One region of the Spiribacter curvatus genome, then DNA from elsewhere that is predicted to be linked to it. Evidence: predicted binding sites of a transcription regulator. Region 1 holds the regulator's gene; each other region holds the start of a gene.

Region 1 (6,851 bases):
GACGCGTGGTCGTGCTGGGGATGGGCAAATCAGGGCATATCGGCGGCAAGCTGGCGGCGACGCTGGCAAGCACCGGTACCCCGGCGTTTTTCGTCCATCCGGGCGAGGCCAGCCACGGCGATCTGGGGATGATCACGTCCGGGGACTGCATCATCGCCCTGTCGAACTCCGGGGAGACGGAGGAGATCAATCGACTGCTGCCGGCCATCAAGCGCCGCGGACTCGATCTGATCGCCATTACCGGCAATGCCCGATCGACGCTTGCCGGCGCCGCGACCATCCACCTCGACGCCGGTGTTGATGCCGAGGCCTGCCCCCTCGGTCTCGCGCCCACCGCCAGCACGACGGCCGCGCTGGCGATGGGCGATGCGCTGGCGATCGCGCTGCTCGATGCGCGCGGATTCACCGCCGAGGACTTCGCGCACTCCCACCCGGGTGGCCGTCTCGGCCGACGCCTGCTGCTACGTATCGAGGACCTGATGCATACCGGCGAGGCGATCCCTGTCGTGCTGCCGGAGACGACAATGGCCGATGCGTTGCTGGAGATGACCCGTAAGGGGCTGGGGATGACCGCAGTGGTCGATTCGCAACGGCAGGTGTTGGGCATTTTCACCGACGGTGATCTGCGCCGCGCGCTCGATGAGGGTGTGGATGTCCATGCCACGGCGATCGACACCGTCATGACCGCCAATCCACGCTGTGTCGAGGTCTCGCAGCTCGCCGCCGAGGCCCTTGCCGTCATGGAACGGCACAGCATCAATGGGCTGCTCGTGAATGATGCAGCGGGCTGTCTGTCCGGGGCGCTGAATATGCACGACCTGCTGCGCGCGGGCGTTGTCTGACGTGCGCCGGGCAGCCATCGGCCTGCTGGCGATGATCCTGGTGGCACTGATCGGCTGGCGGATGATCGGGACCGACAGCGGTGATCGCACTGCCAGCGTGGGTACTGAATCGGCACTGGCGGCCTACGCCCGCGATGTCACGCTGACCACAACCGATGTCGAGGGTCATGTCGCCTGGCGGGTGCGCTCCCCGAATGCCCGCCAGAACCGCGGCGACGAGGCCTGGCGACTGGCCGCACCGGAGTGGCGCGTGGCAACCGATGAGGGCGCACCCTGGCGCGGGCACTCCGATCACGCCTGGATCGGACCCGAGCAGACACAGGCGCGCCTGACCGGCCATGTCGTCATCGAGCGCGAGCGCCCCGCCGGTATGACCCGGCTGACAACCACGCTGCTGGAACTCGAGATACCCGAGCGGTATGCCGAGACCGACCGCGCTGTGACGCTGACGCAACCGGGCACCCGGATCGATGCCATCGGCGCCCGCGCCTGGCTCGATGAGCGGCGTATCGAGCTACTGAACAATGTAAGGGGACGACATGATGCGGCTTCATCCTGAATACCGCCTGACCGGCGCCATTCTGTGCCTCCTGATCGGATTGCCAGTGGCACACGGCCAGGACGGCACCAATGACGCCAGCGCGCCACCGGTTGAACTCATCGCCGACAGCGCGGAGGTGGATGATGCACGGGGCATCAGCGTCTACCGCGGCGAGGTGGTGCTGACCCGGGGAAGGCTGCGCATCGAGGGCGATGTCATGCATGTCTACGCCGACGATGACGGCCGGCTGGAGCGTGTCACCGTCGACGGTGCCCCGGCCACTTACCGGGAGACACTGGCCGATGCGGCTACCCGGCATGCCGAGGCACCCCGCATGGAGTATTTTGCCATCGGCCCCGAGCGGCTGATCCTGCGCCAGGGCGGACGGCTGTGGCAGGGCGACAATACAGTTACCGGGCGGGTCATCACTCACTACCCCCAGGCCGGCCGAACGGTGGCAGAGAGCGGTGATGACGATGCCGAGCGCGTCAATGTCACTGTGACGCCGGCAACGGATTGAATCGGATGACACGGAATCGACTCGAGGCAAACGGTCTGTATAAGGCCTATCGCGGCCATGCGGTCGTCGATGGGGTGTCTCTCGGGCTGGAGAGCGGCGAGATCGTGGGGCTGCTCGGCCCCAACGGCGCCGGCAAGACCACAAGCTTTTACATGATCGTCGGCCTGATCCGCGCCGATGGCGGCGATATATGGCTCGACGGCGAGACCATCACTGGACTGCCCATGCACACCCGGGCGCGACGGGGAATCGGCTATCTGCCCCAGGAGGCATCCGTGTTCCGGCGCCTGTCGGTGGTCGATAACCTGCTCGCCGTGCTGGAGACCCGCGATGATCTCTCACGGACCCGCCGCTTCGAGCAGGCCGATGCCCTGATGGAGGAGTTCAGCATTGGGCATCTGCGCGAGCAGTCCGGCATCAGCCTCTCGGGTGGAGAGCGCCGGCGCGTGGAGATTGCCCGGGCACTCGCCGCCGATCCACGATTCATTCTCCTCGACGAACCATTCGCGGGTGTCGATCCCATTTCCGTCGGTGACATCAAGGGCATCGTCCGCCACCTCGCCGATCGTGGCATCGGCGTTCTGATCACCGATCATAATGTCCGCGAGACATTGGCGCTCGTCGATCGGGCCAGCATCCTCAATGCCGGCCGGGTGATCGCCGATGGGACACCCGCGACGATTCTCGACAATGCCGAGGTGCGTGCCGTCTACCTCGGCGAGGACTTCCAGCTCTGAGACTGGCGAGGGGTTCACGCCCGGCGTTAGTCTGGTGCCATCAAAGAGGGCGCGGGAAACAATGAAGCAATCGCTTGAACTTCGGGCCAGTCAGCAGCTGACCATGACACCACAGCTACAGCAGGCGATCCGGCTGCTGCAGCTGCCGGCCGCCGAGCTGAGCCTGGAGATCCGCGAAGCGCTCGAGTCGAACGTCATGCTCGAGCCGGATGATGACACCGACACAGCGGCCGCCGACGAGCAGTCCGAAGCGCCCGGCGAGCCAGCGGTCGACCCATCGGAAGCGGTACTGGGGTCGAGCGCCACCGATGCGACCCAGTTCGGCGAAGGCATCACGGTCGCCGACCACTGGGATGAGCCCGGCAGCGGTGATGACTCCCTCGACCGTCATGCAGCCCCGTCCGGCTCGCTACAGGATCATCTCCAGTGGCAGGTCGATCTCTCCAGCCTCGGTGAGCGGGACCGGCGCATCGCCGCCGCATTGATCGATGCTCTCGACGAACGGGGTCATCTGACCGAGCCCCTGGCTGATCTGCTCGAGACGCTCGGAGGTGACGGGGATATCGACGAGGATGACGTCAATGCGGTGCTGACGATCCTCCAGCACATGGATCCCATCGGCGTCGCGGCGAGCGATGCCCGTCAGGCGCTGCGCATCCAGATCGATGCCATGCCGAGCGGAACGCCCGGCCGGGCGGTGGCACGGCGGGCCATCGACGCCGACTGGAAGCTCTTCGGTAGCGCTCAGCAGTCGGTCCTGCGGGATCGACTCGGTGTCGATCAGGCGACGCTGGATGAGGCCCTGCGGCTTATCCGCCAGCTCGATCCGCACCCCGGCTCACGATTCGGCGAGACCCGGACCGAGTACGTCGTCCCCGACTGCCGGGTCCGGCGCGTCAATGGCCGCTGGCAGGTGGAGATCAATCCGGAGGCGTCCCCCCGGATCCGCGTCAATGATTACTATGCCAGCCTGATCCGGCGTGGCGATGGCAGTCGCGATAACAGCCTTCTGCGCGAGCACCTGCAGGAGGCGCGCTGGCTGATCAAAAGCCTGCAGTCCCGGGGTGAGACCCTGCAGCGGGTGGCTGAGTGCATCGTCGAGCGCCAGCAGGGCTTTCTGGAGTATGGTGAAGAGTCCATGCAGCCGCTGGTGCTGCGCGATGTCGCCGAGGCGATCGATATGCACGAGTCCACGGTCTCACGGATCACCTCCCGCAAGTACATTCTCACCCCCCAGGGCACGCTCGAATTCAAGCAGTTTTTCTCGAGCCATGTCCCGACCGCCGATGGGGGTGAGTGCTCGGCGACCGCCATCCGCGCCAGAATCCGGCGCCAGATCGCGGCTGAAAAGCCCGCTCGTCCGCTCAGCGACTCACGACTCACCGAGATGCTCCGCGACGAGGGGATTCACGTCGCACGCCGCACCGTCGCCAAATACCGGGAAGTCATGGGCATTGCCTCATCCACCGAACGCAAACGTCTGGGCTGAGAAGACAATAAAAGGGGAAACCATGAAAATCGACGTCACCGGCCATCATGTCGACATCACCGACGCCCTCCGCGACTACGTCGAGGAGAAGTTCGAGCGCCTCGAGCGCCACTTCGATCATGTCGTCGATGTCCACACGATCCTGACCGTGGAAAAGAAGACCCGGAAAGCCGAGGCGACCATGGTGGTCAGCGGTGCCCGGCTGTTTGCCGAGTCCACGGCCGATGAAATGTATGCCGCCATCGACCTGCTGGTCGACAAGCTGGACCGGCAGGTCGTCAAGCACAAGGAAAAGCGCAGCGACCATCACCGCGAGCAGGGACGCGTCGGCGACAACCTGGAACCCTGACTGCCATGCAGCTGACTCGATTGCTCTCGGCGGAGCGCACGCGCTGCGGCGTCACCGTCACCAGTAAAAAACGTGCGCTGGAGCGCCTGAGCGAGCAGCTCATGGCCGATATCCCGGCAGGCAGCGATGCGACACGCAATATCTTCGAGGGGCTCACGGTTCGTGAGCGCCTCGGCAGCACCGGCCTTGGCCATGGTGTCGCCCTGCCCCATACCCGCAGTCCTGATATCGAATCGCCGCGCGCGGCGCTGATCAGGCTGTCGACACCCATCAGTTTTGACGCCGCCGACCGCCAGCCCGTGGATCTTCTCCTCGCCCTGCTGGTGCCGGAGCACAGCAATGACGAGCATCTGCGCATCCTCGCGCGCCTGGCCGAACTGTTCAGGGACGAACGACTCTGCGACCAGTTACGGAACTGCAACAGCGATGCCGAGCTCTATGCCATCATCACGGGCAAGGATGACGGGAACACCGCTGGATGACGCAGATCCCCGGCACGTTAGTGAGTGTCAACGGTCGCGGGATTCTGCTGCGGGGCGCAGCCGGCATGGGCAAAAGCGATACCGTGCTGATGCTGCTCCGCGATGGGCATCAGCTGATCGCCGATGATGCAGTGGATGTGACGATCGCGGCGGGACAGCTGACCGGCCGATCGCCTGCCGGCACGCCGGGTCTGCTGTGCCTGCGCGGACCGGGACTGTTTGATGTCACCCGCCGCTTCGGTCCGGAGGCGACCGCCACCAGTGCGTCCATTGACTGGGCGGTCGAGCTGACCCGGGAGCGGCGTCCGGCGACCTCACAGACCGACTGGCAGTCGGTCGTGATCGCCGGCATTCGGATCCCGCAGATCGCCCTTTCGCCGGATCGGCCGGTGGCGGAACTTATACAGGTGCTGGAGGTGGGGACATGCGACTGATCATCGTCAGCGGACTGTCCGGCTCGGGCAAGAGTGTCGCGCTGGCAACGCTCGAGGACTCGGGCTTTTACTGTATCGACAATCTCCCCGTCGATCTGCTGGACGCCTTCGGTCGGCATATCGCCGAGAGCGGCGATGACACGGACTACGCCGTGGGCATCGATGCGCGCAACCGGCCGCTGTCGCTGGGTCGCTTCCCGGGCATTCTCGACGCCCTCGCCGATCAGGGGATCAGCACCGAAATCGTGTTCCTCGATGCGGATGACGACACCCTGCTCAAGCGCTTTTCCGAGACCCGGCGACGCCATCCGCTCAGCGGACCCGACATGCCACTCAACGAGGCGATCCGTGGCGAGCGGCAGCGGCTGATGCCGCTCAATGAGCGCGCTGATCTGACGGTGGACACCTCACGCACCACGCTCCATGAGTTACGCCGCATCATCCGTACCCGACTGGCGGAGTCGGGCAATCACCTGTCGGTGCAGCTCGAGTCGTTCGGCTACAAGCACGGCTCGCCCACCGACGCCGACTTCGTCTTTGACAGCCGCTGCCTCCCCAACCCGCACTGGCAGCCCGATCTCCGTGCCCTGACGGGACGCGATGCCGCCGTTTCGGATTTCCTCACCGACAGCCCACTGGTATCCCGTTACCTCAAGCAGATCCGTTCTTTCATGGATGACTGGCTACCGGTGTTCGAGGCGGAAAACCGCAGCTATCTGACCGTCGGCATCGGTTGCACCGGTGGCCAGCACCGCTCGGTCTATCTGATCGAGGCGCTGGCCACCCATCTGCGCGATCAGGCGATCAGCGTAACGGTCCGGCACCGAGAGCTGCCATGACCGTTGGCCTGCTGCTCATCACCCACCCCGGGGTTGGCGACGCGCTGCGTGAGACCGCAGCGGGCATCCTCCAGCCGCTGCCGCTGGCGGTCGCCAGCATCAGCCCCGGCGAGGGTGAGACGCCCGAGGCGACGCGCGGCCGGATCGAGTCACTCGCCGATGACATCGATGCCGGCGACGGCATCGTGCTCCTCACCGATGCGTTCGGCGCCACGCCCGCCAATATCGCTGTCGCGGTCGGTCGCGGCCGTGGCTATCCGGTGATCACCGGCGTCAATCTGCCCATGCTGCTGCGGGTACTCAACTATCCGGAACAGTCCGTCGCCGCCCTCGCGGAAACAGCCCTGTCAGCGGCCCGCGATGGTATCCTTCAGGCCACACCGCCAGCGATCGGCCATCACGAGGCGAACCATGGGGTCGGATGAGTCGCGCTACCGGTGCCCATTGCGGATCGTCAACCGACTCGGCCTCCACGCACGGGCGGCCGCCCGATTCGCCACGGCGGCGGGGGAATACGAGGCCGAAGTCACGGTGCATTTCGGGGGGCACTCAGCCAACGGCAAGAGCATCATGGGGCTGATGATGCTGGCCGCCGGCCAGGGCAGCGATCTCGAGCTG
Region 2 (6,851 bases), 430 kb from region 1:
CACCGGTGGTTGCCCCCTGGGCGATGGCTCGATCGACACCGGCGAGCGGGAAGTCAACGCACTGGCAGTCAATCCCGGCGGCTTTGGCATCGGCGGCGCTCATCCCCACATGGGCCAGCTCGGGATCGGTGTAGGTCACCCACGGCACCGCCCGGTAATCGACCCGCTGCGGCAGCCGGAACAGGGCATTACTGATGACGATGCCAGCCTGGTATTCCGCCATGTGGGTGAACGGATAAGGCCCGGCGCAATCGCCAATCGCATAAATGTGATGTCGACTGGTCCGCAGACGCGGGTCGACGCTGAGACGGCCGTCGTCGCCGCAGGCGAGGCCGGCGGCTTCAATGTTGAGTGAGTCGGTATTGGCACGCCGCCCGGCGGCGATCAGGACGCGGTTGACGTCCAGCGCGGTGGTGTCATCGGCGCTGCCGGAAAGCGTCAGGCGCGCGCCGCCATCGATGGGTTCAGCGCGACTGACGTGGGTCGACAGGCGCAGATCGACCCCCTCGCCGCGAAGGTGCTCGGCCAGCGATGCAGCGAGTCCGGCATCATCGCGAGGCAGTATCTGCGGTCCTGCCTCGAGCAGGGTGACACGACTGCCAAGTCGCGAGAACGCCTGTGCCATCTCCGTGCCAATCGGCCCACCACCCACAACGGCCAGATGGCCGGGGAGACTGCGTTCGGCGAAGAGCGTCTCGTTGGTCAGTACCGGGATCGTCTCAATCCCGGGTATATCCGGGATGCGGGGGCGTGACCCGGTTGCGATGACAAAGCGCCGAGCGCGCAGGCGCTGACCCTTGACGCGAATGGTGCGTGCATCGATGAAATGCGCCTCGCCGAATCGCACATCGACCCCGTAATCCCGGAAGCGGGTTGGATCGTCATGGACCTGAATCTCGTCGATCACCGACTGCACTCGATCCATGACCGCGCCCAGATCGGTTTCACCAAGCCGTGCGTCAATGCCCAGACGACCTGCGTCGCGGGCCGCATGAGCCACTGCCGCGGAGTGGATGAGCGACTTGCTGGGGATGCAGCCATGATGGAGACAGTCACCGCCGAGTCGAGGGCCACGCTCGACGAGCACGACATCAAGACCGAGTTGGCCGGCGACGCTCGCTGTGACCAGTCCGCCGACGCCGCCGCCGACGATGATCAGGTCATATTCATGTTCACGGGCCATAGCGGGTTATTCTCCCAGTAATCGGATGGTCCCGTAGATCGCCTCGGCGCGATCGTCGGTGTCGTCACAGTCGGTCATGATCGCCAGTGTATCGATTTCGGTGATGTCGCGATCATGAAAACGTGCGAAATCCTCCCGTAAGTTGCGCCGATGAGTCCGCCAGCCAGCACCCTCGTCGCTGCCGTCAACGGCAACCATTGTCGCCTGATCGGCATAGGCGTTGGACCAGTGATCGCCCACTCCGGCCTGAGTGGTTGAGACATAGTTCATTGCCCGGGTCCGCCAGCGCAGGATGGGGTGTTCATCCACGGCGTAGAGTCGTGCGGCATAATCATCGCCGGATTTCTGGCGCGGGGTACCGCGACTGATCGGTTCAACAATACGCCAGCGCCACTCGATGATCGGCGTGCGGGTCAGGTCGATCCCCTCGCGGTAGACGAGTCCCGACGCGCTACCCTCATCACATTCGGCGCGCACGCCTCGATGTGCGTTGCGCTGCGAGAGCGTGTAGCCGGTCTCGCCGCTGAAGGAGTGGCGCTCCCAGCCGATGATGGTCGCGGGGTCGAAGGATGTCGGTGTCTGTGCCAGTGCCGTCGTCGGTAGGATTGCCGGGATCGACAGGATGACGGTCAACGCGCGGATAACGAATCGTCTGCGACTCATGCCACTGCGTCGGTTGGCCGCTCGACAGCGGGTTCCGGTTTATCTTCCCATTGACGGGCATTTGCGCCGTGAAAAACGAGTGCTTTCATGTCAACGATCCTTCGTTGTGGATCACGTGATTGCTCGTATCACCCTGCGCTTAGTCTCCCGCATTACTCAATGACATATTCAACGACGATCGCCTCCGGTACCGGCGCGTTCAGTGAAATCTCGAAGTCACCATCCATGATGTAGGTGAAATCACTGGCCAGTTCCTCACCGGATGCATCGTCGTAAACGGTCAGCTCCAGCCTGGCTTCGCTGCAGGTTGCCGCGCCGGTGATATAGAGCTGGCCCCGACGTTCCTCGTAGCTGTAGTCCTCGATCTGGCATTCCTCAACGATCCCCTCCTGCGCCGATGCAACGGGGGGGAGACCGATCAGAAACGGCAACGTAATCAGCGCCAGCCAGTGGCGCCGATTTGAATGAGCCATGTGATGCATGGAACAACTCCTGGTTATAGGCCGATGAGGGAGCGACCGCCGGGCCGCTCCCCCCTGAGCAGCGCGCGGGATCAGTCCATCATCGACTGAATACGCTCGGCGAGCTCAGGATTCTCCGAGGCAGCCTGAGCGATCGAGCTGTAGGTGTCGACATTCAGACCCGTGTCCTCGACGGCCTCGACCATCATCTCGTTGCCCTCCTGCTCGAGCGCCATGGCCTCTTCACGGTCCTCGGTCGACTCGATGCGCTGGACGTACTCGTTGCGGATCTCCATAACCTCGTTCTGGGCCTCAACGAACTGATCAATCTGATCGTCAGAGAAGTCCGTGCCGCCATCGCTCTGCGCACCCGCTGTCATTGACGCCGCCATCAGGGCGGCCAGGCTCAGGGACATGAGGGGTGTTGTGATTCGCATTGGTTGACTCCTGATCTTGCGGATTAACGTGCCCGGCTATCCGGGTCACCCAAAACAGTGCAAACACCCTGCCAACTGATTCAGACTGGGCGTGATGGGATTTTCAGGAGGTCGCTCATGCGAATATGTGCCGAAATGACCCACTCTCTGCCATGCTGACACGGCCAGAATGGCCGAGCTTCAGCGAGATGCGGCTGCGTACCGCGATCATCGTACTGATCGTGCTGCCGGTGACGCTCGCCGTTGGGCTGGTCGGGTGGCTGGGGATCGGCTGGCTGGAGCGTGAGGCGGAATCACGCATGCGCGAGGACATTGAGCTTATCGCGCGTACCCTGCAGCGCCCACTCAACCGCGCGATCCGGCGACGCGAGCCGGCCCTGCTGCAGGACTCGCTGCGCTCCGCCTTTGAATTCGGGCGGGTCTATGGCGCTCATATTTACGGGCGCGAGGGCGAGCTGCTAGCCGGTGCCGGTGTTGGCGAGCGCCGCTTCAGCACCGAGCGCGCCGAGGCGTTCAACACGCTGGAGCCACGCAGCGAGGGCTATGCGGCCCTGGGCGAGGACCCGACCTATGCGTACTTTCTGCCACTGACCACCCAGGGCGGCCGCATCGCCGCCATTCTCCAGATCACCCGTCAGCCGGACAGTCTCCGCCATATGCTCGGGCGCATCCGTGTCACCGGCACAGCCGCACTTGCCGGCCTTGCGCTGTTATTGTCGCTGATCGTCATCGTCGGTCATCGGCGCGCGATCGGCTCGCCGCTCAATACCCTGGCGCGGGGGATGGACCAGGTCGCGGATGGGCAGCTGGACTATCGGATCAACCCCACCGGCCCACGCGAAACCCGTGAGCTCGGCGAGGGGTTTAACACCATGCTCGATCGCATCGAGCGCGCGGCGGACGAAATCGCTGAGCGCCGCAGCACGCAGGCCGACCTCCAGGCGGATCTGCAGGCCTCGCGCAAGCTCGCAGCGGTGGGTGAGCTCTCGGCCGGCGTGGCTCATCAGCTGGGCACGCCGCTGAGCGTACTCGATGGCCGCGCCCAGGGGCTGCTGCGGCGCGACGATCTCGACCCCCGGACGCGGCAGACACTGGAGGATATGCGCACTGAGGTGACGCGTATCAGCCAGACCGTCCGTCAGCTCATGGATTTCGCCCGCAGCCGCCCGCTGCAGCGTCGCAATACACAACTCTCCCGCGTGATTGCCAGTGCCGTCGATCGCATCCGCGAGGATCCGGCCGCCGCTGGCGTCACCATTGAGCAGAACGGTGCGCTGGACGAGGCGGAGGAACCGGTTCTCGCCATCGACGGACCGCGCATTGAGGAGGCACTCTGCAATCTCCTCGGCAACGCGGTTCAGGCAACGCCCCACGGCACGATCCGGGTGGGCCTCCACATTGATGCCGATGCCTGTCATATCCGGGTCGAGGATGACGGCCCCGGTATTCCCGAAGCGGAACGCGCCCGGCTTTTCGAACCATTCCATACCACCAAGCCGGTCGGATCGGGGACCGGACTCGGCCTGGCGGTGGCCCATGGCGTCGCCCGCAGCCATGGGGGTGGACTCACTCTATCGGCGGGCGACCCGCCCGGTGCATGCTTTGTCATGCGGCTCCCGCGACGCGAGACGGAGGCACCCGTTTGAGCGACCCATCAACGGCCATCACTCTTGTCGTGGAGGATGACCGCAGCCTCCGAGGGCTGCTGCGCGATGAGCTCGAGCGCCTGGGCCATCGCATCGTCACCGCGCAGGGGGAGACGGAAGCGCGCGCCGCGCTCGACGAGCATCAACCCGCGTTGGTGGTCAGCGATCTGCGCCTACCGGATGGCGACGGCATTCAGCTGCTCGAGCATGTCCGTGGCGCCACCGGCGGCCGCGAAATCGGGTTCATCGTGATCACCGGCTTCGGGACCATCGAGCAGGCCGTCGATGCACTGGAAAAGGACGCGGACGACTTTCTGACCAAGCCGCTCGATCTGGATCATCTCGGCCTGAGCGTGGGCCGTGTTCTCGAGAACATCCAGTTACGCCGGCGTCTGAGCGGCTACGAGGCACTCCATGGCCGCGAAAGCTTTCATGGCATGGTCGGGCAGAGCGCGCCCATGCAACAGCTCTATCGCAGCATTGAGCGCATCGCCACCACCGACAGCCCGGTCCTCATCCATGGCGAGAGCGGCACCGGCAAAGAGCTGGTTGCCGCCGCCGTCCATGCTGAAAGCGCGCGTGCCGGCAAGCCCTTCATCGCCGTCAACTGCGCGGGCGTACCGGCCGAGCTCCTCGAAAGCGAGTTCTTCGGCCATGTCCGCGGTGCCTTCACGGGCGCCGATTCCGCGCGGCGCGGTCTACTCCAGGCCGCCGACACGGGAACACTGTTTCTCGACGAGATCGGCGAAATGCCGATGCCTTTGCAGGCAAAGCTGCTGCGTGTCCTCGAGGACGGCTCACTGCGGCCGGTCGGCGCCGACACCGAATTCCAGGTGGATGTACGCATTGTCGCCGCCACTAACCGGGATCTGACGCAACGCGTCGCCGACGGCGACTTCCGGGAGGATCTTTTCTACCGCATCGACACATTCACTGTGACCGTGCCGCCGCTGCGCCAGCGCGGTACGGACATTGATCGACTCGCGGTCGGGTTCCTCACTGCGGCGGCCCGCCGCCAGGGCCGCGAACCGCCAGCGCTGACCCCCGAGGCCCGTGCCGAGCTCGCCGCGCATGACTGGCCCGGTAATGTCCGCGAGCTTGCCAACGCTATGGAACGCGCCCTCGCGTTCGCCAATGGCCAGCAGATCGAGGCAGTCGATCTGCCTGGACGGATCGGCCGGGCACCCGATGCGCCGACACTGACACGCGGCCATGAGGAGCGCTCCTTTGCGACGCTGGCCGAGGTCGAGGCGAGTCATATCCGCCAGGTACTGGATGCCGTCGGCGGTAATCGCAGCCGCGCGGCCGATATTCTCGGGATCGGCCGCCGCACTCTGTACCGCAAACTCGACGACTCGGAATAGGTTGAGGACCGGCCTGCGCGGGTTTGCGCCGCTCTGGGAACATGTCCAAACTATTACGGTCATCCCGACATGATCTCTGAATAACGAAGACGCTGTAGAAACGGACACTGACTGACTGGCGGAGGAGAACACGCCGTGAATCTGGGCCTGATCGTTCTTATGGCACTGTTACCCCTGGTAACGGTTGCCGTTTTCCTTGTCATGCTGCGCTGGCCGGCGAAACATGCCATGCCCCTCGCCTACGGCGTCGCAGTGGTCGTCGCCCTCGGTTTCTGGGGCACCGATCTGAATATCGTCGCCGGCGCGTCGGTCAACGGCGTTGTCACCGCGCTGAACATTCTGTTCATCGTCTTTGGCGCCATCCTCCTGCTCTACACCCTGCGTGAGAGCGGTGCGATCAGCGTGATCCAGAAGGGTTTTGAGGACATCTCGCCAGATCGGCGCGTCCAGGCGATTATCGTCGCCTGGCTGTTCGGGGCATTGATCGAGGGTGCATCCGGGTTCGGTACGCCCGCCGCGATCGCCGCACCGTTACTGGTCGCGCTCGGTTTCCCGGCCATGGCGGCGGTCGTCTCGGCCATGATCATCCAGTCCACGCCGGTGTCGTTCGGTGCGATCGGTACGCCGATCATCGTCGGCGTCAACGCGGGGCTGTCCGGCCAGTCGGTCACCGATCGCATGGTCGAAGCCGCGGGAACGCCCTACGCACAGTATCTCGACCAGATCGGCATGCAGGTCGCGATGCTCCACGCCCTGGTCGGAGTGTTCATCCCACTGATCATGGTCGGCATGCTCACCCGCTTTTTCGGCGAGAAGCGCTCGTTCATCGAGGGGCTGCGGGCATGGCGCTTCGCGCTGTTCGCCGGTGTGGTCTTTGTGGTGCCTTACTATGCGGTCGCCGCGCTGCTGGGACCGGAATTTCCAGCGCTGTTCGGCGGCCTGATCGGACTGGCCATCGTTATCCCCGCGGCGCGGCGCGGTTGGTTCCTGCCCAGGGACACCTTTGATTTCGAGGCCCGTGAGCACTGGCAGCCAGAGTGGATCAGCACGCTGCAGGAAGCGGCCCAGCCAGCGCGGGATGAGAGTCAACCGCTCTC
Region 3 (6,851 bases), 360 kb from region 1:
ATGGCGAGGCGTTGCAGGGCTGGTTCGAGGCGCTCGGCGAGCAGATCAATAAGGGGCTGCCCACCGGTACCGAGTACCGCGTCCGGGTCCAGATCGGGCCCGACGGCGGCTTCCAGGACGCTGTGATCACCAAGCGGATGCACGGGATCCTCTATCCCCACTCATTCCCGGCGGCATTCTTCCTGTCCCGCGAGTACGAGAGCATCCGCCGGCTTGCCGAGTCGCTGGAAACGCTGATCGGTGAGGGAGCCGAAATCCGCCGGGGCGAGCGTCGTCAGACGGTGACCGACTTCCGGACGGCGGTGGAATGGCTGATGGACGAGGGCAAGCGCGGCCTGTCAGTGCAGCGCTACAAGGGGCTTGGCGAGATGAATCCCGATCAGCTCTGGGAGACCACGATGGACCCGGAAACCCGCCGACTGCTGCAGGTGAAGATCGAGGACGTGGTCGGCGCTGATGATATCTTCACCACACTGATGGGGGATCATGTCGAGCCCCGCCGTGCATTCATCGAGAAGAATGCGCTGCAGGTCAGCAACCTCGATATCTAGGATCGGTCAGCCGCTCCATCGCCGATTCGATCCACTCCTCGGCCTCGCGGTTCACGGCGGCCGGTGTCCGACCGGCGGTATGGATCGTGGGGCCGATCTCCACAGTGATGACCCCCGGCGTCAGTCGAACGCCCTGGCGCGGCCAGTGTTCACCCGCATTGTGTGCCACTGGCGTCACATTCACCCCGGCCTGGCAGGCCAGTAACGCACCGCCCTGCTGATATCGACCGCGCTGTCCAGGATCCATCCGTGTTCCCTCCGGGAAAATGACGACCCAGTGGCCCTGGGCGAGTCTGGCGGTACCCTGCCGGATGACCTGGCGCAGTGCCTCACGCCCGGCGTTGCGATCGATAGCGATGGGATCGAGCCGGGCGAGTCCCCATCCAAACACCGGGATTTTCAGCAGCTCACGCTTGAGCACCCAGCTCTGCGGGTAGAACCAGGGCAATAGATTGAGGGTCTCCCAGGCGCTCTGGTGCTTTGCCAGCATCACCCCCGGATCCTTCGGTAGATTATCCAAGCCATTGATTTGCAAACGGATTCCACCGATGTAGCGAACCATCAACGCGACAATGCGGCACCAGCGGGTGATCCACCAGTACCGCCAGCGCAGCGGCAGGGGAAAGCTCGGGACACTCAGCGTGGCCCAGATCACCACCGTCACCACAAGGCCGATCCGGAACAGGAGGCCCCGGATGAGGCTGCCGCGTGGCGCGGTCGAATCCTGCGTCGACGGACTCATGAGAGCAGTGTCTCCACAGCAGCGGCCAGATCGTCGTAAACCGGCACATCGCCGGTCTGTTGCGCCTCAGTGCGCTGACCGTTGCCGGTACGGACCAGCCACGCCGAGACGCCGGCGCGTGCAGCGGCGTCGATATCGCGCTGGCTGTCGCCAATCAGGATGGTGTCTTCAGCCCTGCAGTCGAGCTGATGCAAGGCCTGGTGAATGAGCCCCGGTGCGGGCTTGCGGCAGTGACAGCCCTCGCCCGGGCCATGCGGGCAGAAAAAGATCCCCGCCAGTGCGCCACCGGCGTCCGAGACGGCGGTCTGCAGGTGCCGGTGAATAGCGGCGAGGCAATCGTTGGTGAGCATGCCGCGGGCAAGGGCCGACTGATTGGTACAGACTGCGACCGGAATCCCGGCCGCGGTCAGACGCGCGATCGCCTCAAGGCTGCCGGCGATCGGCTGGAACGCCGCGACACTGAGGATATAGCTGTCGGCGTCTTCATTGATGACGCCATCCCGGTCGAGGAGTACGCAGCCAGCGCGCACCGCTCAGCTGGACTCCGGCAGCGCCGAAACGTCAGCGATCGCCAGGAACAGCTGCTGGAGGCGCTGTAGCAGCGCCAGGCGGTTCATCTGTATGGCAGCGTCATCGCTCATGACCATCACCCCATCGAAAAACCGATCGATCGGCTCACGCAGCTCAGCGAGCTTTGCAAGGGCCTCGCTGTAACCACCCTGCGCGATCAGTGCCTCCACCGCCGGGGCGCGCGCCGCCATGGCGGTATTCAACGCCTGCTCGGCCGGCTCAACCAGGCGGTCGGTATCGATATGCGCCGGTGGTGTCCGGTCGGCCTTACGAAGGATATTGCGGATGCGCTTATTGGCGCCGGCGAGGCTGCCTGCGGCGGGCAGCCGGGCGAAGTCGTGGCAGGCCCGCAGCCGGCGGTCAAAATCCAGCGGCTCGAGGGCATCGGGCGCGTGGACCGAGCGGACTGCCTCGAAGAGCTCGGCGCCATAGCCCGCCTCATGGTAGAGCCCACGCAGTCGTTCGAGACAGAATTCGACCAGTGGCTGAACCTGTGCACCGGCATTGAGCTCCGCCGGCTGGTGGGCGGCCGCATCTTCAAGCAGAGCGGTCAGATCGATCGGGTGCTCCCCCTCGATGAGGCTGCGGAGTAACCCGACCGCCGCGCGTCGCAGCGCGAACGGATCCTTCGCGCCGGTGGGCGCCTTGCCGATGGCAAAGATCCCGGTGAGGGTATCGGCGCGTTCGGCGACAGCCAGCAGCCGGCCCAACGGCGAGGCGGCAATGGCGTCGGCGGCGAACCGGGGTTGATAGATTTCATCGAGGGCAATCGCCACCGCCGGCGCTTCGCCGTCCTCGGTGGCGTAGTAGCGGCCCATGACTCCCTGTAGCTCGGGGAATTCATCGACCATCTCCGTGACCAGATCGGCCTTCGCCAGCCGCCCGGCGCGTCGTGCCTGCTCGGGATCGGTCTCAAAGCGCTCGGCATAACGGGCGGCGAGATCCGCGACTCGTGCCGATTTATCCGCCAGGCTGCCGAGCTGTTTCTGGAATACGACCTGCTCGAGGGCCGGAAGGCGCGACTCCAGGGTCCGGGCCCGATCCTGATCCCAGAAGAACGCTGCATCGGCAAGCCGTGGCCGGATGACCCGCTCATTGCCGGCGACCACCCGGGCCGGATCGCGACTGTCGATGTTGGCGACGGTGATGAACCGCGGCAGCAGGTGGCCATCCGCGTCACGCACCGGGAAGTAGCGCTGGTGACCCTCCATGCTCGAGATCAGTGCCTCCGGCGGGACGCGCAGGAAGGCCTCGTCGAAGCTTCCCGACAGCACCACCGGCCATTCCACCAGGGCATTGACCTCATTGAGCAGCGCCGGATCGATCACTGCATGACCACCGATACGCTCGCCTTCGGCACGCACGCCCTCGAGGATATGATCCCGCCGATCCGTGCGATCGACGAGGACATGGGCATCGCGCATCGCCGCCGTGTAGTCATGGGCATGGGCAAGCACCACCGGGGCCGGGTGATGGAAGCGGTGACCGCGGCTTTCCCGGCCGCTGTCGACGCCGAACACGGTCACCGGGACGACCGCTTCATCGAGCATGAGCACCACCCAGTGCACCGGGCGGACGAATTCGCTGGTCTGATCGCCCCAGCGCATTCGCTTGGGAATCGGCAGATGGCTCAGGGCATGCTCGATGATGCCGGGCAGCAGCTCCCGCGTGTCGCGGCCGGATTCGGTACCACGATGCGCGAGCCAGGCCCCCTCGTCGGTCTCCAGGGTCTCTAGCTGATTGACGTTAACGCCGCAGGAGCGGGCGAAGCCCTCGGCGGCACGGGTTGGTGCACCACTATCGTCATAGGCCACGGCCAGCGCGGGCCCACGGCGCTCGAAGTCGCGGTCGGGCTGGCGACGCGCGACCGCCTCGATCTGGACGGCGAGGCGGCGGGGCGCACCCAACGCCCGGCACGTCGTGTATTCGACACCGGCACGCTCGAGACCGCCCGCCACTGCAGTGGCGAGGCGATCACTGAGATCGTCCAGGGCGCCGGGCGGTAGCTCCTCCATGCCCAGTTCGAAGAGCAGCGTCGCGGTATCACTGCTCATGCCGCACCCCGTCTGGACTCGGTCGTCGGACACAGCGGGAAGCCGAGTGCTTCACGCGAGTCGTAATAGGCGCGGGCCGACGCCCGGGCCATGGTGCGGACACGCAGGATGTAGCCCTGCCGCTCGGTCACCGAGATGGCGTGCCGGGCATCGAGCATATTGAAGGCATGGGAGGCCTTCATGGTCATCTCATAGGCCGGGAGGGCCAGCCCCTGGTCAACAAGCCTCAGCGCCTCGCGCTCGCAGGTGTCGAATTGCGTGAAAAGGCTCCCGACATCGGCTTCCTCGAAGTTGTAGCGGGACTGCTCACGCTCGTTCTGCAGGTAGACATCGCCGTAGGTGACGGGTCCGTCGACGCCCTCGCTCCAGACCAGGTCGAACACGCTCTCCACCTCCTGGAGATACATCGCGATCCGCTCCAGACCATAGGTGATCTCGCCCATCACCGGCCGGCAGTCGAGGCCGCCGGCCTGCTGGAAATAGGTGAACTGGGTGATCTCCATGCCGTTGAGCCAGACCTCCCAGCCGAGCCCCCATGCGCCCAGCGTGGGCGACTCCCAGTTGTCCTCGACAAAGCGGATGTCATGGACCAGCGGGTCAATGCCGAGCGCCTCCAGCGATCCCAGGTACTGCTCCTGGATGTCCGCCGGCGAGGGCTTGAGCGCGACCTGGAACTGGTAGTAGTGCTGCAGGCGGTTGGGGTTCTCGCCATAGCGGCCGTCAGTGGGCCGCCGGGATGGCTGGACATATGCGGCGCGCCAGGGCTCCGGGCCGATCGACCGCAGGAAGGTCGCGGGATGGAAGGTCCCGGCACCGACTTCCATGTCGAGGGGCTGCATCAGCACACAGCCGCGGTCGGCCCAGTATTTCTGCAGCGCAAGAATCAGCGCCTGAAAGGTCATGGAGGCTCTCCAGCGAAACGGCGAAAGGCCGAAAGTATAGCCCGGCCACGCCACCCCTGTCAGGCCGCGCTCCGCCACTGATTGCACGGGTTTGGTGCGCTTGATCAGGCAAACGCGTTAGAGTGGTGCATGCACCCCGACTGGTGCCCCGTATTGGTCATATTGGGGCCCGATTTGGTGCGCTCTGACGGATTGGCACGGAAAATGCTTCTCCCCGGGGGACTTTTTAACGGATACGACTGGAGGCCAAACGATGGCTCAAACCGCCGACGACGTTCTTGCAATGATTAAGGACAACGAGGTCCGCTTTGTGGATCTGCGCTTCACCGACCCCAAGGGCAAGCAGCAGCACGTCACACTGCCGGCCCACGCCGTGGATGCGGATCTCTTTGCCGAGGGGAAGATGTTTGACGGATCCTCGATCGATGGTTGGAAGGGCATCAACGAGTCGGACATGATTCTCATGCCCGATGCCGATACCGCCATGCTCGATCCGTTCTTCGACGACATGACCCTCACGCTGGTCTGCCAGATCATCGAGCCCAACACCATGCAGGGTTATGGCCGTGACCCGCGCTCCATCGCCCAGCGCGCCGAGGCCTATCTGCAGTCCACCGGCATTGGTGATGTCGCCTACTTCGGGCCCGAGAACGAGTTCTTCGTGTTCGATGACGTGCGCTATGGCACCAACATGAGCGGCTCGTTCTACAAGATCGACTCCGAGGAAGCGGACTGGAACACCGAGAAGGTCTATCCCGATGGCAACATGGGCCACCGTCCGGGCGTGAAGGGCGGTTACTTCCCGGTGCCCCCGGTGGACAGCCTCCACGACATGCGCTCGGCGATGCTCGAGTGCCTGACCGACGTCGGCATGACCACCGAGGTGCATCATCACGAAGTGGCCACCGCCGGGCAGTGCGAGATCGGCGTGGGCTTCAACACCCTGGTGAGGAAGGCCGATGAGGTGCAGACCCTCAAGTACGTCGTGCACAACGTCGCCGCCGCCTACGGCAAGACCGCCACGTTCATGCCCAAGCCGGTCGTGGGTGATAATGGCAGCGGGATGCACGTCCATCAGTCCATCGGCAAGACTGGCGAGATGCTGTTTGCCGGCGATCAGTACGGGGGGCTGTCCGAGACGGCGCTCTACTACATCGGCGGGCTGATCAAGCATGCCCGGGCGATCAACGCCTTCGCCAACGCCTCGACCAATAGCTACAAGCGGCTGGTCCCGGGCTTCGAGGCGCCGGTGTTGCTGGCCTACTCGGCCCGTAATCGCTCCGCATCCGTGCGGATCCCGTGGGTGGCCAATCCCAAGGCCCGGCGCATCGAGCTGCGCTTCCCGGACAGCACCGCCAACCCGTACCTGTGCTTTGCGGCGATGCTGATGGCCGGTCTCGACGGGATCCAGAACAAGATCCACCCCGGTGATGCCATGGACAAGGATCTCTACGACCTTCCGCCCGAGGAAGAGGCGGATATTCCCAAGGTGGCCTTCTCGCTGGAGGAGGCGCTGGACGCGCTCGACAAGGATCGCGAGTTCCTGAAGGTGGGCGGTGTCTTCAGCGACGACGCCATTGATGGCTACATCGATATCAAGCGCGAGGACGTCCAGCAGCTGCGGATGACGACGCATCCGATTGAGTTCAACCTCTACTACAGCGTCTGATCCGCTCGCACTGTGACGATGTTCGATCAAAGACCCCCGCACCTGCGGGGGTTTTTTTCTTCAATCGAGGGCGACGATGACGAATGCCGCGACAATCGATGCCTGCGGAATCCTCGATAACCTCACCCGTGCCGTGGTGGTGATCGACGCCGGGCGCCGGATCGTTCGCATGAACGCGGCAGCGGAATCGCTCCTGCATATGAGCAGTCGGCAGGCGCTGGGCGAGCGGTTCACGCAGGTCGTCCCGGCCCTGGCGGTTCTCGAGGAACCGATTGAGCAGGCCTTTGCCCAGGCGGCGAGTTATACCGAGCGGGAGATGCGCCTCAGCCTTGGGCCGGACCGCACCATTACGGTGGACTGCGC

Evidence for each region. The regulator sigma-54, encoded in region 1, starts transcription at its own class of promoters, with help from an activator protein. The targets are predictions, from matches to a motif close to TGGCANGNTNCNTGCTT.
Region 2: the regulator sigma-54 is predicted to act here: its motif matches at 2,802-2,818, upstream of SPICUR_RS05700 (DUF4168 domain-containing protein).
Region 3: the regulator sigma-54 is predicted to act here: its motif matches at 5,013-5,029, upstream of glnA (glutamate--ammonia ligase).

Annotation. Positions count from the first base shown of each region.
Region 1 is NC_022664.1:1,575,038-1,581,888, forward strand. Features, by position in the region: gene SPICUR_RS07695 (KpsF/GutQ family sugar-phosphate isomerase) at 1-842, shown strand, start outside; gene lptC (LPS export ABC transporter periplasmic protein LptC) at 844-1,401, shown strand; gene lptA (lipopolysaccharide transport periplasmic protein LptA) at 1,382-1,903, shown strand; gene lptB (LPS export ABC transporter ATP-binding protein) at 1,909-2,640, shown strand; gene SPICUR_RS07715 (RNA polymerase factor sigma-54) at 2,702-4,129, shown strand; gene hpf (ribosome hibernation-promoting factor, HPF/YfiA family) at 4,152-4,478, shown strand; gene SPICUR_RS07725 (PTS sugar transporter subunit IIA) at 4,484-4,960, shown strand; gene SPICUR_RS07730 (HPr kinase/phosphorylase) at 4,957-5,394, shown strand; gene rapZ (RNase adapter RapZ) at 5,385-6,233, shown strand; gene SPICUR_RS07740 (PTS sugar transporter subunit IIA) at 6,230-6,658, shown strand; gene SPICUR_RS07745 (HPr family phosphocarrier protein) at 6,645-6,851, shown strand, end outside.
Region 2 is NC_022664.1:1,143,399-1,150,249, forward strand. Features, by position in the region: gene SPICUR_RS05685 (dihydrolipoyl dehydrogenase family protein) at 1-1,183, opposite strand, end outside; gene SPICUR_RS05690 (DUF3047 domain-containing protein) at 1,190-1,846, opposite strand; gene SPICUR_RS05695 (hypothetical protein) at 1,999-2,328, opposite strand; gene SPICUR_RS05700 (DUF4168 domain-containing protein) at 2,400-2,744, opposite strand; gene SPICUR_RS05705 (sensor histidine kinase) at 2,897-4,390, shown strand; gene SPICUR_RS05710 (sigma-54-dependent transcriptional regulator) at 4,387-5,754, shown strand; gene SPICUR_RS05715 (YhjD/YihY/BrkB family envelope integrity protein) at 5,890-6,851, shown strand, end outside.
Region 3 is NC_022664.1:5,785-12,635, forward strand. Features, by position in the region: gene gyrB (DNA topoisomerase (ATP-hydrolyzing) subunit B) at 1-551, shown strand, start outside; gene SPICUR_RS00025 (lysophospholipid acyltransferase family protein) at 532-1,293, opposite strand; gene gmhB (D-glycero-beta-D-manno-heptose 1,7-bisphosphate 7-phosphatase) at 1,290-1,823, opposite strand; gene glyS (glycine--tRNA ligase subunit beta) at 1,827-3,917, opposite strand; gene glyQ (glycine--tRNA ligase subunit alpha) at 3,914-4,819, opposite strand; gene glnA (glutamate--ammonia ligase) at 5,073-6,488, shown strand; gene glnL (nitrogen regulation protein NR(II)) at 6,565-6,851, shown strand, end outside.